DNA from 3 places in the Bradyrhizobium barranii subsp. barranii genome. Region 1 is predicted to be linked to each of the others. Evidence: predicted binding sites of a transcription regulator. Region 1 holds the regulator's gene; each other region holds the start of a gene.
What was found. Region 1 encodes LexA, which represses DNA repair genes until DNA is damaged. Its sites were predicted from a motif close to TGTTCNNNNTGTGTTCNG; they were not measured.
Positions count from the first base shown of each region.

Region 1 (5,418 bases):
CGATCGCGCCGACATGGGCCTCGTCGTCGCCGCAGAACAGCACCATGACGGCTTGCAGGAATTCGCCTGAAAACACCGGCACCGCCACGCCGCAGGTCAGCCCGGCGGCGATGGCCTGATCGGTCCGCTTGAAATAGGAATCGGTGAATCTGGTGAGGATCACGGGGTGGCCGCTGGCCCAGGCCTTGCCGGGAAGCCCCTCGTCATATCCGAAGTGCAGATCCTCGCTCACGTCCCTAAACGCGGACAACCCTTCGCCGTAGAGGCCGCCGCCGAATTCCAGCCGCATGCGCGTGCGGTCAGGCACCCAGAGTTCAACGACGCGAATGAAGGTCTTCATCGAACGTGCCCGCCGTCTCAAGCCGCACCAAGCATCGGCCATTTGGCTGCGGAACGGACGTTCAAAATTCAGGCAGGACAGCGCAAACTTCGTGCGGTGGGAGACGCCACGGCTTGGTCCGCCCGATGGAGTTTCGCGGGACACAAACGACACCATCTCGCCGGCCTCGGCCGGCGATGGCGATTTCAATCCTGGCCCGACCTGCCGGCCGGGAATGGCTGCATCAGCCGATCGGCAGGCGGGTGATGGTTGTCCGGCTGTCGGTGATGGTCTGCGGCTTGTGCTCGCGCTCGCCGAGCGGCTGGGTCACCGGTAGCTGCAGCACGGTCGCACGCTGGCCTTCGACCAGCTGCGTCACCAGCACGGATTTGCCGTCGGGGAATTCGATCGCATCATGATGACGATCGGGAATGTGCGGATCGATCTTGCCGAACTTGCCGACGCGCGAATTGACGGTGCGCGTCCAGATCCAGCGATTGTCGTAGCGGACGTTGTCGGCGAAGGCGAGCTCCGTCCCCGGGAGCAGGCAGACCGCGACGGTCGGATCGGCCGCGGAGGCAAAGCCGCGCGTCGAGGTGCCGCGGAAGGTTGTCGTGACGATCGTCTCGCCGACTTCGGCGGGACGCGACGCGACGGCATGCAGGCTGTAGTCACACATCGGGTGCTCCTCATGCAGGGATAGCGACCCACGTCTCTTAATCGAGGCGCAGGCCTCTATCAGAGTGGAAATACCAAACGTTCTGCCGGGTTGTAGGCAAATCTACGGCTCGCCGCCGCAGGCCGCAATCACATTAACTTTCCCGAATCTGCCAGGAACAAAGCCCGCCCCTTTGCATTCTGCAGGCGCGTGTCAGCGCCCCGCAGGCGCCGACCAGCCGGAATATTGCCAGCCCGGCCGCGACGGTTGGTCGACGGCGTCGAGGGCCTTGCGGACTTGCTCGCTTACGGCGGTGTCCTTGCGGACATGGGGCCGCGATTGCGCGGCCAAGGCTTGCGTGGCCAAGGCTTGTACGTCCAAGGCTTGCGACGCTGATGCTGCGATCAGCGCCACAGCAATTGTGCTCAGAACGATCCGGCGCATGACTTCTCCTCGAACCTGAAGGCCGCGAAGCAGGGCTGCTTCGTGCGGCGTGCCGAGGATTTACCGCTGGAGGAGGGGCCGGATAATCTGCGCGAAACCAGAAAGACTATCCAGCGGAAGCGGACAATCGTCCGCTCCAATCTCGGATCGGCGATGCCGATCGAAAGCGCGCGGGGCGCCAAATAACCGATACCGGCACGTCCGGTATCAATACTTCCGGTACAGCCCGATCAGCTTGCCCTGGATCTTCACCCGGTTGGGCGGCAGAATGCGGACCTCATAGGCCGCATTGGCGGGCTCGAGCGCGATCGAGGCGCCGCGGCGGCGGAAGCGCTTCAGCGTCGCTTCCTCGTCGTCGATCAGCGCCACCACGATATCGCCGGTATCGGCGCTCTCGTTGCGCTGGATCAGCGCCATGTCGCCGTCGAGAATGCCGGCCTCGACCATGGAATCGCCACGCACTTCGAGCGCGTAATGTTCGCCCGAGCCGAGCATGTCAGGCGGTACGCTGATGGTGTGGCTGCGGGTCTGCAAGGCCTCGATCGGCGTACCGGCCGCGATGCGGCCCATCACGGGGACCGCGACGGGGCGCTCGCCCTCGTCCGCCGGCGGGCTCGAAGTCGTGCGGACCTTGCCGAGATTGCCTTCGATGACGCTCGGCGTGAAGCCGCGGCGGCTGCCGGCAGCGGCCTGAAGCTCGGGCAGCTTGATCACCTCGATGGCGCGGGCCCGGTTGGGCAGGCGCCGGATGAAGCCGCGCTCCTCGAGCGCAGTGATCAGGCGATGGATGCCCGATTTCGAGCGCAGGTCGAGCGCGTCCTTCATCTCATCGAAGGAGGGCGGCACGCCGCTTTCCTTCAGCCGTTCGCTGATGAACCGCAGGAGCTCGTATTGTTTGCGCGTTAACATCTCGACCAAAATCCCCCGGTTGATGTCGTTCGATTCCGAGACGCTGAATTCAGCAGTAAGCCGCTACATTCTCGAAACAAATCATGAACGGACACTATATGTTCGATACATGTTCCGCAACTGCTTAATTTACCGTGAACGCGACAAAGTTCGCGGAACGCACGCGAACGAAGCGCTCAGACGGGCAGCCGCAAGACCTCGCAAGGCGTGCCGGCTTCGGCCTTCGACGCGAATGGCGCGCGCACGAGAAGTGCCTGTGCCGCAGCGAGATTCGCAAGCAGCGAGGAATCCTGGTGATTGACCGGAAGGGCGACGAGCGTGCCGTCATCGCGCAGCTCGAGGCGTGCGCGCAGGTAATCCTCGCGCTGGTCGTTGGCGCCGACATCGCGGCCGAGCACCGCGCGTTCGCGGCGGTGATGAATCATCGAACGGCCCGAAAGCGCGCGAATCAACGGCACCATGAACAGGAAGCCGCAAACGTAGGATGACACGGGATTGCCGGGCAGGCCGATCACGCGCATCGCGCCGAGCCGCCCGTTCATCATCGGCTTGCCCGGCCGCATCGCGATCTTCCAGAACGCCATCGAGATACCTTCGTCGCTCAGCGCCTGCTGGACCAGATCGTGGTCCCCGACCGACGCGCCGCCGGTCGTGATCAGGATGTCGGCGCCGCTCTCCCGCGCGCGGCCGATGCCGGCCGTGGTGGCCTCCAGCGTATCGGCGGCAACGCCGAGGTCGATGGTATCGGCGCCCTCGCTACGGGCGAGCGCGTGCAGGGCGTAGCCGTTGGAATAGACGATCTGGCCGTGGCCCGGCGTCGTACCCGGCATCACCAGCTCGTCGCCGGTCGCGAGGATCGCGACCTTCGGGCGTCGCCGGACTGGCAATTGCGGGTAATTCATGCCGGCGGCGAGCGCGAGGTCGCGCTCGGTGAGCCGGGCTCCCTTGCGCAGCAGCACGTCGCCTTCCGAGAAGTCGACGCCGGCGGGGCGGATGTGCCGCCCCGTTACGGCGGCTTCCTTGATGGTGATGCGCTTGCCGTCCGCGATCGTGTCCTCCTGGATCACGACCGCATCAGCGCCATCGGGAACGACACCGCCGGTGAAGATACGCACGGCCTCGCCGGCGCCGATCGATCCCGCAAACGGGCGGCCCGCCGCGACCTCGCCGATCAGGGTGAGCTGGGATTCGATCTTCGCCGCATCGACCGCGCGCACCGCATAGCCGTCCATTGCCGACATCGCCTGCGGCGGCTGCGTGCGCCGCGCGGCGACGTCGCGCGCGAGCACGCGGTGGAAGGCTGCGTCGAGCGCGATCATCTCTTCAGGCAGCGGCTCTGCGCCCGCCAGCACCGCAGCGAGCGCGTCGGAAACCGGCATCAGGGCCACGGGTGAAAACTCCTGCTGGGCCCGTTCGGGCAAATCGGCGGCGAGAGTTCTAGCCGAGTGCAGGCGCAGAGGCAAAACAGTGGCCGCGCAGGATGATTTATCCTGCGTCATCCGCTCTGCGATGAAGGGTGAGCATCAAGTCCGCCGCGGCATGATCCAGAAGGCGAGACAGACCGGTACGAGGATGGCCATGGCGAGGACGAGAAAGACGAGAGCCACGGCCAGCATCGGTCAGCTCCCCGGCTGCTTGTACGGACTGACGTCCGGCGCTGCGGGGCCCTGATCCCTGTCAGGCAGCGGGTCGGCCTGGGATTTCAGGTCGGCGGCCTTGCTGATCAGCTTGGCGGAAAGCTCAGAATCCGATGTGGTCCTGGCGAATTTCATCAGCAGAGAGGCCTGCTTGGTGAGGTAGGTTTTGCCCAACACGACGATAAGCCCGATGTAGAATTCCCAACGGACTCATGAGTCCTGAGAGGGGCAATCGTTCCGGGAACTCCGTATAAAAATGCACAAAGGGTTTTGGTTCCTCGCCCCCAGGCAAAATAGTTCCATTCGCGGCCCGTCGGCTTGCCGGCCAGAGATCAGATTCCGAGCGCCTTGAGGGCGTTCCCGACGTCGCGGGGCGAGGTCACGTGGACCGTGGTCAGGCCGCGCGACCGCGCTCCTTCGATGTTCTCGGCAAGATCGTCGAAGAACACGATACGGTTCGCGGGCACGCCGATCGCCGCCACGACATGGTCGAAGGCCTCCACATCGGGTTTGCGCAGGCCGATGCTGGACGACAGATACAGCTCGCGGAAATGGCCGAGCAGGGCGGCATATTCCTTCGAGAAGTGGTCCACATGCGGCCGGTTGGTGTTGGAGAAGGCGTAGAGCGGCAACTGCTTGGCCGCACGCGGCAGCAGCTCGGCGATATCGGGCATCTCGCCGGCGAAGATCGCGTTCCAGCCCTCCAGGAACTGCGCGTCCGAGATGCCGATCCCGAGCGAGACGCGCAGCGAGTCAAAATAGGCCTCGTCGCTGATCTTGCCGACCTCGTGCAGCCGATAGGCTTCGCTGTCCCGTACATAGCGCGCGACGATGGCTTCCGGCTTGCAGCCGGCATGTCCCGCCCAGCAGGCGATCGCCTTGGAGAAATCGATGTCGAGCACGACGCGGCCGAGATCGAACAGGAGCGCGTCCGCGCTGCCGGGAGAGAGCGAGCTCATTGCATCCTTTCACTCAATATCGATAGGGGTCATGGTCGAACAGCGGGAACGCGCTGAACACGCTCGGCGCATTCGTTGCGGTCGCCTGGTGCAGGCAGGACTTGTCGACCTCGGCGAACGAGGTGGCGCCCAAGAGGCCTAGGCAGCGCAGCACCTCGTCCTCGAGCAACTCCAGCATTCGCCTCACGCCGGCCTCGCCGGCTGCGGCCAATGCCCAGCATTGCAGCCGGCCGATGCCGACCATGTCCGCGCCCGCCGCGATCGCCTTGACGATGTCGGTGCCGCGGCAGAAGCCGCCGTCGACCATGATCTTGGCGCGTCCCTTCACGGCGTCGACGATCTCGGGCAGCACATGCATGGCGCCGCGGCCGTGATCGAGCTGGCGGCCGCCATGGTTGGAGACGTAGATCCACTCGACGCCGTGGTCGACCGCGATCCGGGCGTCCTCGGCGGTGGCGATGCCCTTCAGGATGAGCGGGATCTTGAACTTGT
Region 1 covers NZ_CP086136.1:6,015,898-6,021,315, reverse strand. The annotation lists gene J4G43_RS29095 (GAF domain-containing protein) at 1-340, opposite strand, end outside; gene J4G43_RS29090 (hypothetical protein) at 564-998, opposite strand; gene J4G43_RS29085 (hypothetical protein) at 1,191-1,421, opposite strand; gene lexA (transcriptional repressor LexA) at 1,629-2,330, opposite strand; gene J4G43_RS29075 (molybdopterin molybdotransferase MoeA) at 2,507-3,718, opposite strand; gene J4G43_RS29070 (hypothetical protein) at 3,950-4,144, opposite strand; gene J4G43_RS29065 (HAD family hydrolase) at 4,300-4,926, opposite strand; gene J4G43_RS29060 (alpha-hydroxy acid oxidase) at 4,940-5,418, opposite strand, start outside.

Region 2 (5,418 bases), 160 kb from region 1:
TGATTGACGGCGTAGCCGATACGGCCGCGCACGGTGCCCATGGCATCGGTCTTCGAGCTCGCCGTTGCGGTCACAACGCCGAATCCGGGAACAACAGTGGCGCCGGTCGCCGAAGCGCTGACGTCAGCCCAGGAACCATCAGCCTCGACGCCGAACACGACGTTGCCGGTCTGCCAGTTGTAGCCGGCGGTGCCGCCGACGAAGCCACCATTCATCTTCGGGTCGCCGGAACCGTTTTCCCAGGCGCCGCCGCCGACGATACCGAGGTAGAAGCCGGTCCAGTTGTAGACCGAGGCCACCGCCACCGGAGCCTTGGTGTAGGGGCGCGCCGCGAGATCAGCGGCCGAAGCCGGAGCAGCGAGAGCGAACAAACAGGCCGAAGCCAACAAAACCTTCTTCATTTTCAAACTAATCCCAGTCCCGGTTTCTGTTTTTGCCTTCCGTGCGTTCGGAAGGACATCGGACGCCGTGGTCCAACTGATGTCGTGCTTACACGAGCAAAGCCGCAAGTTGTGTCTCCCAAAAGCCACAATAATCGCAAAACGTAACGGTGACTGACCTATAATTCCCGTTGCCCACGCAAAAAGGCCGGCGCGAGGCCGGCCTTTGATCTCCAAGCGATTTCAGAGGGATGTCAGTATCTTGCGATCATCGGGCCGCCCCAGCGATAGTTCACGCGGACGAGGCCGATATCGACGTCCTGGCTGATGCGATCGGAGCGTGTGGCAACGCCGAGCGGGGCGAAATTGCCGGATCCGGTGAAGCCGATGGTGCGGTTGCCGAGGAAGATGTGGTCGTACTCGAAGCCCACGGTCCAGTTCGGGGCGAATCCGAACTCGACGCCCGCACCCACGGTGCCGCCCCAACGGGTCTCGTTGGCCCGGTCGAACTCGAGGCCGCTGGCGACGTCGAAGCTGCGGTAGCGATCGCTGACGACGGCGCCGCCGCCCTTCACGTAGACCAGGACGTTGTTCCAGGCGTAACCGACCTGACCGGTAATCAGGCCGAAGGCGTTGATCTTCGAACGATCGCGCAGGCCGCTGATCGCACTGATGTTGTCACCCGAGAAATCGGCCCAGTTGCCCTGGCCTTCGAAGCCGAACACCCAGTTGGCTGACTGCCAGCGGTAGCCGACCTGGCCGCCGACCGTGCCGCCGGTCGCGTTGTGGCAGCCTTCGCCTACGAGAACGCCACCGCCGATATCGACGTCCCAGCACTTGTGGCTGGTGCCGCCGCCGCCGTTGATACCGATGTAGAAGCCGCTCCAGTCGTAGATGGTCGCGATCATCGGTGCCGGAGCCTTGGTGTAGGGACGCGCAGCGAGATCTGCCGCGCTTGCGGGAGCCGACAGCCCCAACGCGATTGCACCAATAGTACCAATCAAAATCTTATTCATTGCAGTCCCCCCAGTTTCTGACCGCTTTTCGAAGTCCCCGAAGCGGCTGATCAGGCGCGACGCCTTAAGAATCTAATTCCGCGGCAAGCGTAGCTTAGGCGGGAGGCGGAGTCCGTCTCCGGAATGCAACAGTCGGGCGGCATCTGAACTGCTTCTAACTTGATGAATGTTAAGCTGTTTCGCCGTCCTCAGGAATTCGGGGAAATTCCATTTGGCGCAGGCCGTCTTTGTGCAGCGCGGTGTCGTCTTGCCAACGCAACAAGGTGAGGGGTGTCGTAAGAACAAATCTGGAACGAACCCGCCAGGGGTGCTATATATGGGGATAAGTGGAGGGGTGACGGGCCGATCCGTCCGCGCAAGCGTATAGGGTCGCGTCAACAGGTTGCAGAGGACGCGGGCGCGTCCCGGGCCTTCTAAAATTCAGTGGCATTCGGAGTGGAGAGCGGCGATGGCGGGAAGCGTCAACAAGGTCATTCTGGTTGGAAATCTCGGCAAGGATCCCGAAATCCGCCGCACCCAGGACGGGCGGCCGATCGCGAATTTGAGCATCGCCACCTCAGAGACCTGGCGCGACAAGAATAGCGGCGAGCGCAAGGAAAAGACCGAGTGGCATCGCGTCGTGATCTTCAATGAAGGGCTCTGCAAGGTCGCCGAGCAGTACCTGAAGAAGGGCGCGAAGGTTTACATCGAGGGCGCGCTCCAGACCCGCAAATGGACCGACCAGAGCGGCGCCGAGAAGTACTCCACCGAGGTCGTGCTCCAGGGCTTCAACTCGACCCTGACGATGCTCGACGGCCGCGGCGGCGGTGGAGGCGGCAGCTTCGGCGACGAGCCGGGCGGCGATTTCGGCTCCTCCGGTCCCGTCAGCAGCGCGCCGCGCCGTGCCGTTGCCGCCGGCGGCGCCGGCGGCGGCGGCGGCGGTGGTGGTGGTGGCCGCAACAGCGACATGGACGACGATATCCCGTTCTGAGGCGGGCGGGGGCGCTTCGCCCCTGATGTCACCTTGCTCGCCTAGAACGACAGGATTCCTTACCAATTGACGGGCAAAGCTCGGTTTTTGCGGGCTTGCCTCATGTGCTGCCTCAAGCCTTTGACGAGGCGTGATGTGAATGGTATTAACTTGATGTTAATCCTGTTCACATGGGTTGGCCGTCGACCGGAGAGAGCCCTGCATGAGCGTTGCGCCACTGCTTGAGGCTGCTCCGGCGATCCCGCTGCATGCCTTTGCCGCCATGGCCGCCTTCGTGCTCGGCCTCGTTCAGTTTGCCGCCCCCAAGGGCACGCTGCCGCACCGGACGATCGGCTGGATCTGGGTGGCGCTGATGGCGGTGGTGGCGGCCTCGTCGTTCTGGATCCACCAGATCCGTCTGGTCGGGCCGTTCAGCCCGATCCATCTCCTGTCGATCTTCACGCTGGTGATGCTGCCGCTCGCGGTGTGGCGGGCGCATACCCATCGGGTCGCCGATCACCGGCGTATCATGATCATGACGTTCATCGGCGCGCTCGTGATTGCCGGGCTGTTCACGCTGGTGCCCGGCCGCATCATGCACCGGGTGATTTTCGGAGCCTAGGACGTGGTTCCAGGCGGCACATTCCGGCCTCGCTCGATGCGGTGGTGCTGAGCTCGTAAGTCTCTGGAAAAACAGTCGGAAAAACCGCTTCCCCAGACCTCGCAAGGGTGGTTATCAGGGGGGCGATGCGCTATATGATTCCCAGATAAAATCTCACCGGATTTCCCCTTGGCTGACGACGACAACAAGCCCGGCGACCAGCCGGCGCAACCCTCGGACATTCGTCCCGTTTCCATCTACGAGGAGATGAAGAAGTCCTACCTCGATTACGCGATGAGCGTGATCGTGGCGCGTGCGCTGCCCGATGCGCGCGACGGGTTGAAGCCGGTTCATCGTCGCATCCTCTACTCGATGAACGAGCAGGGGCACACGCCCGACAAGAAGTACGTCAAGTCGGCGCGCGTGGTCGGTGACGTCATCGGTAAATATCATCCGCATGGCGACCAGTCGATCTACGACGCCATGGTCCGGATGGCGCAGGACTTCTCGATGCGCGTGCCGCTCATCGACGGCCAGGGCAATTTCGGCTCGGTCGACGGCGATCCCCCGGCCGCCTATCGGTACACCGAAGCGCGACTGACGAAGGTGGCGTTGGCTCTGCTGGCCGACATCGACAAGGACACCGTCGACTTCCAGCCGAACTACGACAACAACGAAACCGAGCCGTCGGTCCTGCCGGCCAAGTTCCCGAACCTCCTCGTCAACGGGGCGGGCGGCATCGCGGTCGGCATGGCGACCAACATCCCGCCGCACAATCTCGGCGAGGTCATCGACGCCTGCGTCGCGTTGATCGACAATCCTGCGCTCACCATCGAGGAACTCATCAACATCGTTCCGGGACCGGATTTCCCGACCGGCGGCGTCATTCTCGGACGCGCGGGCATCCGCGCCGCCTACCACCTCGGCCGCGGCTCGATCGTCATGCGCGGCAAGGTCGCCATCGAGACCATCCGCAAGGAGCGCGAGGCGATCATCATCACCGAGATTCCCTACCAGGTGAACAAGGCGACGATGGTCGAGCGCATCGCCGAGCTGGTCAAGGAAAAGAAGATCGAGGGCATCGGCGACCTGCGCGATGAATCCGACCGCGACGGCTACCGCGTCGTCATCGAATTGAAGCGCGACGCCGTGCCGGATGTGGTGCTGAATCAGCTGTACCGATTCACGCCGCTGCAGACGAGCTTCGGCGTCAACATGGTGGCGCTCGACAGCGGCCGTCCGCGGATCATGCATCTGAAGGACCTGCTGGCGATCTTCGTCGACTTCCGCGAGCGGGTCGTCACGCGTCGCACCAAGTTCCTGCTCGCCAAGGCGCGCGATCGCGCCCACATCCTGGTTGGTCTGGCGATCGCGGTCGCCAATATCGACGAGATGATCCGCGTCATCCGGACCTCGCCCGACCCGACCACTGCCCGCGACACCCTGATGGCGCGCGACTGGCCGGCACGGGACGTCGAGGACATGCTGACGCTGATCGACGATCCGCGCCACCGCATTAGCGAGGACGGCACGATCCGGCTGTCGATGGAACAGGCGAGGGCCATTCTCGACCTGCGCCTTCAGCGCCTCACCGCACTCGGCCGCGACGAAATCCGCGACGAGCTCGACAAGCTCGCCGGCGAGATCGCCGACTATCTCGACATCCTGCGCTCGCGCGCCCGCGTGCTGGGCATCATCAAGACCGAGCTCGCCGAGGTGAAGGCCGAGTTCGCGACCCCGCGCCGCACCGTGATCATCGAGCAGGAGGGCGAGGTCGAGGACGAGGACCTGATCCAGCGCGAGGATATGGTCGTCACCGTCTCCCACGCCGGCTACGTCAAGCGCGTGCCGCTGTCGGCCTACCGGGCGCAGCGCCGCGGCGGCAAGGGCCGCGCCGGCATGCAGACCCGCGACGAGGATTTCGTCAGCCGCCTGTTCGTGGCGTCGACGCACACACCGGTGCTGTTCTTCTCGTCGCGCGGCCAGGTCTACAAGGAGAAGGTGTGGCGCCTGCCGATGGCCGCGCCGAACGCGCGCGGCAAGGCGCTGATCAACATCCTGCCGCTGGAGCAGGGCGAGCGCATCACCACCATCATGCCGCTGCCGGAGGATGAATCGACCTGGGGCAACCTGGACGTGATGTTCGCCACCACCGGCGGCAACGTCCGGCGCAACAAGCTGTCCGACTTCGTCGACGTCCGCCGCTCCGGTATCATCGCCATGAAGCTCGATGAGAATGAAGCGATCGTGGACGTGCAGATCTGCACCGAGCGCGACGACGTGCTGCTGACCGGCGCCGGCGGCCAGTGCATCCGCTTCCCCGTCCCCGACGTGCGCGTGTTTACCGGCCGCACTTCGATGGGCGTGCGCGGCATTGCGCTTGCCGAAGGCGACAAGGTGATCTCGCTGGCGATCCTGCGCCACATGGAGACCACCTCGGACGAACGTTCGGCCTATTTGAAGATGCGTCGT
Region 2 covers NZ_CP086136.1:5,855,589-5,861,006, reverse strand. The annotation lists gene J4G43_RS28330 (outer membrane protein) at 1-401, opposite strand, end outside; gene J4G43_RS28325 (outer membrane protein) at 635-1,396, opposite strand; gene J4G43_RS28320 (single-stranded DNA-binding protein) at 1,845-2,366, shown strand; gene J4G43_RS28315 (DUF2306 domain-containing protein) at 2,569-2,967, shown strand; gene gyrA (DNA gyrase subunit A) at 3,136-5,418, shown strand, end outside.
Region 2: J4G43_RS28320 (single-stranded DNA-binding protein) is a predicted target of LexA. The motif match lies at 1,674-1,691, and genes of this name have one in related genera.

Region 3 (5,418 bases), 3.1 Mb from region 1:
CTCGACCGACATCCTCTCGTGCTGTTGCAGATAGAGCAGCACGCCGGGATCGATGGTGCCGCTCCGGGTGCCCATCACGAGGCCATCGAGCGGCGTCAGCCCCATCGTGGTGTCGACGCTGTGGCCATCGCGCAACGCGCACAGGCTGGCGCCATTGCCGAGATGCGCGATGACGGTGCGCTTGGCAACGAACTGCGGCGCGATTTTCGCGAGGCGCCCCGCGACATATTCGAACGAGAGGCCGTGAAAGCCGTAGCGCCGGATACCGCGCTCTTCATAGCGCCGCGGGATGGCGAAGCGGCTCGCGGGTGGCGCCATGCTGTGATGAAAGGCGGTGTCGAAACATGCGATCTGCGCCAGGTCGGGCTTTATTGCCCTGATGGTGCGGACTGGTTCAAGGCACCGCGGCTGGTGCAGCGGCGCCAGTGGCGTCAGTGCGTCCAGCTTTGCGTAGACGTCGTCAGTCAGCTCAACCGGGCCCGAATAATCCGGCCCGCCATGAACGATGCGGTGACCGACGGCGCGCAGGCGGTGGTCGGCAAAACGCTCCTCGATGAAGCCGAGCACCTCCGCGAACAGATGACCGCTGTCCGCATCGGATGCTTCCCTCTGCGTCTCGAACAGGTCTCCGCCCGCAGGGCTTTTCACCACGAGCCGCGGCTTCGCCTCATGCTCGTCGAGCAGGCCCTTGCAGAGCAGGGCAGGCTCGTCCGCCGCGATGTCGAACAGGCCGAACTTGATGCTCGACGAGCCCGAGTTGAGCACGAGGGCCGACGCCGTCATGACGTCAACCCGCTTTGCCCGGCCAGACCCAGTCGCGAATTTCAGGCATGTCCTCGCCGTGCTCGCGCACATAGTGCGAATGTTCGATCAGTCTGTCGCGGAACTGCTGTTGCACCTGCGCGGCCCTGGTCGCCAGACCCGGCACGCGCGCGATCGCCTCGATCGCGAGGTGATAGCGGTCGAGCCCGTTGAGCACGACCATGTCGAACGGCGTCGTCGTGGTGCCTTCCTCGGCAAAGCCGCGCACATGCATTCCGGCATGGTTGGTGCGGTTATAGGTGAGACGGTGGATGAGATAGGGATAGCCGTGATAGGCGAAGATCACGGGCTTGTCTGATGTGAACAGGCTGTCGAAGTCACGGTCGGACAGGCCGTGCGGGTGCTGGTCTTTCGGCTGCAGCGTCATGAGGTCGACGACGTTGACGACGCGGATCTTCAGGTCGGGCAGCGCCTTGCGCAGCAGATCGACGGCGGCGAGCGTCTCCAGTGTCGGCACGTCGCCGGCGCAGGCCATCACGACGTCGGGCTCGCCATCCGCATCCTCCGTGCCGGCCCAGGTCCAGATGCCGATGCCGGCATCGCAATGCGTGGCGGCGTCCTGCATCGACAGCCATTGCGGCGCCGGCTGCTTGCCGGCGACGATGACGTTGATGCGGTCATAGGTGCGCAGGCAGTGATCGGCGATCCACAACAGCGTGTTGGCGTCGGGCGGGAAGTAGATGCGGACGATGTCGGCCTTCTTGTTGGCGACGAGATCGACGAAGCCGGGATCCTGATGGCTGAAGCCGTTATGGTCCTGCCGCCAGACATGCGAGGTCAGGAGATAGTTCAGCGAGGCGATCGGTCGCCGCCAGGGCAGATGTCGCGTCACCTTCAGCCATTTGGCGTGCTGGTTGAACATGGAATCGACGATGTGGATGAAGGCCTCGTAGCAGGAGAACAAGCCGTGCCGTCCCGTGAGCAGATAGCCCTCGAGCCAGCCCTGGCAGAGATGCTCGCTCAAAACCTCCATCACCCGGCCGTCCTGTGCGAGATGCACGTCGTAAGGCTCCGTCGGCTCCATCCAGACCCGTTCCGTCGCCTCGAACACGGCATCGAGCCGGTTTGACGCGGTCTCGTCCGGGCCCATGATGCGGAAGTTGCGCGCCTCGGCGTTGAGGCGGATGACGTCGCGCAGGAATTTGCCGAGCTCGCGCGTTGCTTCGCCGGTGACGCCGCCGGGCTGCGGCACGTCCAACGCAAAACTGCGGAAGTCCGGCAGTTTCAGCTCCTTCTTCAGCAGGCCGCCATTGGCGTGCGGATTGGCGCCCATGCGCCTGTTACCTTCGGGCGCCAGCGCCTGGAGCTCGGGAATGAGCGCGCCGCTGCCGTCGAACAGCTTCTCGGGCTCGTAGCTGCGCATCCAGTTTTCGAGGATTTTCAAGTGCGCCGGGTTCTCGCGACAGCTCGCAACGGGAACCTGATGCGCACGCCAAAAGCCCTCGACCTTCTTGCCGTCGACCTCCTTCGGGCCGGTCCAGCCCTTCGGGCTGCGCAGCACGATCATCGGCCAGCGCGGCCGCTCGACGCTGTTGCGGCCGTCGCGGGCATGCTGCTGGATCGAGCGGATGCTGGCGAGCGCGACGTCTAGCGCGTCCGCCATGGCCTGGTGCATCAATTTGGGATCGTCGCCCTCGACGAACAGCGGCTCGTGGCCGAACCCGCGGAACAGGTCGCGGATCTCCGCGTCGCGCATCCGTCCGAGCACGGTCGGGTTCGCGATCTTGTAGCCGTTGAGGTGCAGGATCGGCAGCACAGCGCCGTCATGGGCGGGATTGAGGAACTTGTTGGAGTGCCAGGACGCCGCGAGCGGGCCGGTTTCCGCCTCGCCATCGCCGACGACGCAGGCGACGATCAGGTCGGGATTGTCGAATGCGGCGCCATAGGCGTGCACCAGCGCGTAGCCGAGTTCGCCGCCTTCGTGGATCGAGCCCGGCGTTTCCGGCGCCGCGTGGCTCGGAATGCCGCCGGGGAAGGAGAACTGCCTGAAAAGTTTTCGCAATCCGTCCGTATCGCGCGCGACGTCAGGATAGATTTCGCTGTAGCTGCCTTCGAGATAGGTGTTGGCCACCATGCCCGGGCCGCCATGGCCGGGACCGCAGATATAGAGCACGCTGACATCGAGCGCGCGGATGACGCGGTTGAGATGGGCGTAGATGAAGTTCAAACCGGGCGTCGTGCCCCAATGGCCGAGCAAACGCGGCTTGATGTGTTCCGGCCGCAACGGCTCGCGCAGCAGCGGATTGTCGAGCAGATAGATTTGCCCGACGGAGAGGTAGTTCGCGGCGCGCCAATAGCGATCGAGCAGATCGAGCTCGCTGCTCCCTGAGGCCGATTGTCGTTGATTTGTCATGTTCCTGCTGACCTTCACCCAGCGATCGACACCAACTTTGTTCCGGTGCGATTGATCCCTGTCCGGCATCGAACAGGATCGCCGCGACCTGTGTGTTGCGTGAGGTCAAGGGACCGCGCCCGAAATTTGGGCGGCTACTTTGCATGGGGTTGTTTTTCAGTTTTTTGTTTGTGTTCTTGATTTGTTCCTTTGGCGTGCTATCTTGGCTTCATGAGTCCAGCATCCTCTCATGCTCTCAAGCACCCGCCGGTCACGGCGCCCTCCGAGCCGGCGGGTGCGGACTCTGATTTTCCCGGACTGGCGGTCGCCATCGACAAGCAGCGCAGGCGAGGGCGGGGCGCGCAGTCCAATGCCAGCGGCCGCTTCGAGGCCGAGGCCCGCGTCGCCTTCGACGACGGCTGGCAGAGCCTGGAGGAGCTGCCGCCGTTCAAGACCGACGTCGGCGTCGACACCTCGCGCAAGGTGATCACCCGCAACGAATCCCCCGATATCGGCTTCGACCGCTCGATCAATCCCTATCGCGGCTGCGAGCACGGCTGCGTCTATTGCTTCGCGCGGCCGACGCACGCCTATCTCGGCCTGTCGCCGGGGCTCGATTTCGAGTCAAAGCTGTTTGCTAAGCCAGATGCGCCGGCGCTGCTCGAGAAGGAGCTGGCCGCGACCGGCTACGAGCCGCGGATGATCGCGATCGGGACCAACACCGATCCGTATCAGCCGATCGAGCGCGAGCGTAAGATCATGCGCGGCATTCTCGAAGTGCTGGAGCGCGCCGGCCATCCCGTCGGCATCGTCACCAAGTCGGCGCTGGTCGTGCGCGACATCGACATTCTCGCGCGGATGGCCAAGCGCAACCTCGCCAAGGTCGCGATCTCGGTCACCTCGCTCGATCCAAAGCTCGCGCGCACTATGGAGCCGCGCGCGGCGACGCCGCCGAAGCGGCTGGAGGCGCTGAAGCAGCTCTCGGAGGCCGGTATTCCGACCACCGTGATGGTCGCGCCCGTGATCCCCGCGCTGAACGATTCCGAGATCGAGCGCATTCTCGATGCCGCCGCCCATGCCGGCGTCAAGGAAGCCTCCTATGTGCTGCTGCGGCTGCCGCTGGAGGTGCGTGATCTCTTCCGCGAATGGCTGATGGCCAATTATCCGGACCGCTACCGCCACGTCTTCACCCTGATCCGCGACATGCGCGGCGGCCGCGACTACGACGCGAAATGGGGCGAGCGGATGAAGGGCACCGGACCGATGGCCTGGACCATCGGCCGCCGCTTCGAGATCGCCTGCGACAGGCTTGGGCTGAACAAGCGGCGCTCCAAGCTGACGACGGATCACTTTGCGAGGCCGAAGCGGAACGGCGATCAGCTCAGCCTGTTCTGATCGGGAAACGGAAGAGGCGTAGCATGAGCCAGGAACTTACCGCGCCGGTGCCGCGGCTCACCGTCATCACACTGGGTGTGAGCGACATTCGTGCCAGCATCGCCTTCTATGACGCGCTCGGCTTCTTGCGTCGGCTGAAGGCGACCGGCGAGGCGGTTGCGTTCTACGATACCGGTGGTCCGGTGCTGGCCCTGTTTCACTGGGACAAACTCGCGGCCGACGCCAAGTTACCGGACAATCCGAGGCCCGCGACCTTCCGCGGCATGACGCTCGCCTGGAACTGCGCCACGCGGGACGAGGTCGATTCGGTTCTGGCCTTCGCCGTCAGCAAGGGCGCCGCGCTGCTGAAAGCGGCGCATGAGACCGATTACGGCGGTTATTCCGGCTATTTCGCCGATCCTGACGGCCATCCCTGGGAAGTCGTGGTCGCGCCGGGCATCGAGGTCGGTGAGGACCGGCGGGTGCATCTGGCCGAGTAGGCGGCTGGTCTGAATAGCGGGAATTGTCCGGGGTTCCCGGTTGCGCCGGCCGGGCCGCTTGCGCACGATCCCGGCCATGATTCGAGATAAGTCCGCCAGGAAGCCAGTCAAAGAGACGCCAAAGAAGGCCGCGTCCGCCAAGGCGAGCTTCGGCCGCGAGCGCGCGCTGATCAAGCGCGGTGTCTGGCCGATCGCGGGTTGCGACGAGGCCGGTCGCGGGCCGCTGGCTGGTCCCGTAGTGGCAGCCGCCGTGATTCTGGATCCCGACCGCATTCCCCGCGGCATCGACGATTCCAAGCGCCTGACGGCCGAGGAGCGGGAAAGGCTGTTCGACAAGATCTGTGCCACCGCGCAGGTCTCGGTCGCCGTCGCCTCGCGCTCCCGAATCGA
Region 3 covers NZ_CP086136.1:2,869,174-2,874,591, forward strand. The annotation lists gene J4G43_RS13825 (acetate/propionate family kinase) at 1-783, opposite strand, end outside; gene J4G43_RS13830 (phosphoketolase family protein) at 788-3,175, opposite strand; gene J4G43_RS13835 (PA0069 family radical SAM protein) at 3,386-4,549, shown strand; gene J4G43_RS13840 (VOC family protein) at 4,573-5,028, shown strand; gene J4G43_RS13845 (ribonuclease HII) at 5,105-5,418, shown strand, end outside.
Region 3: J4G43_RS13835 (PA0069 family radical SAM protein) is a predicted target of LexA. The motif match lies at 3,347-3,364, and genes of this name have one in related genera.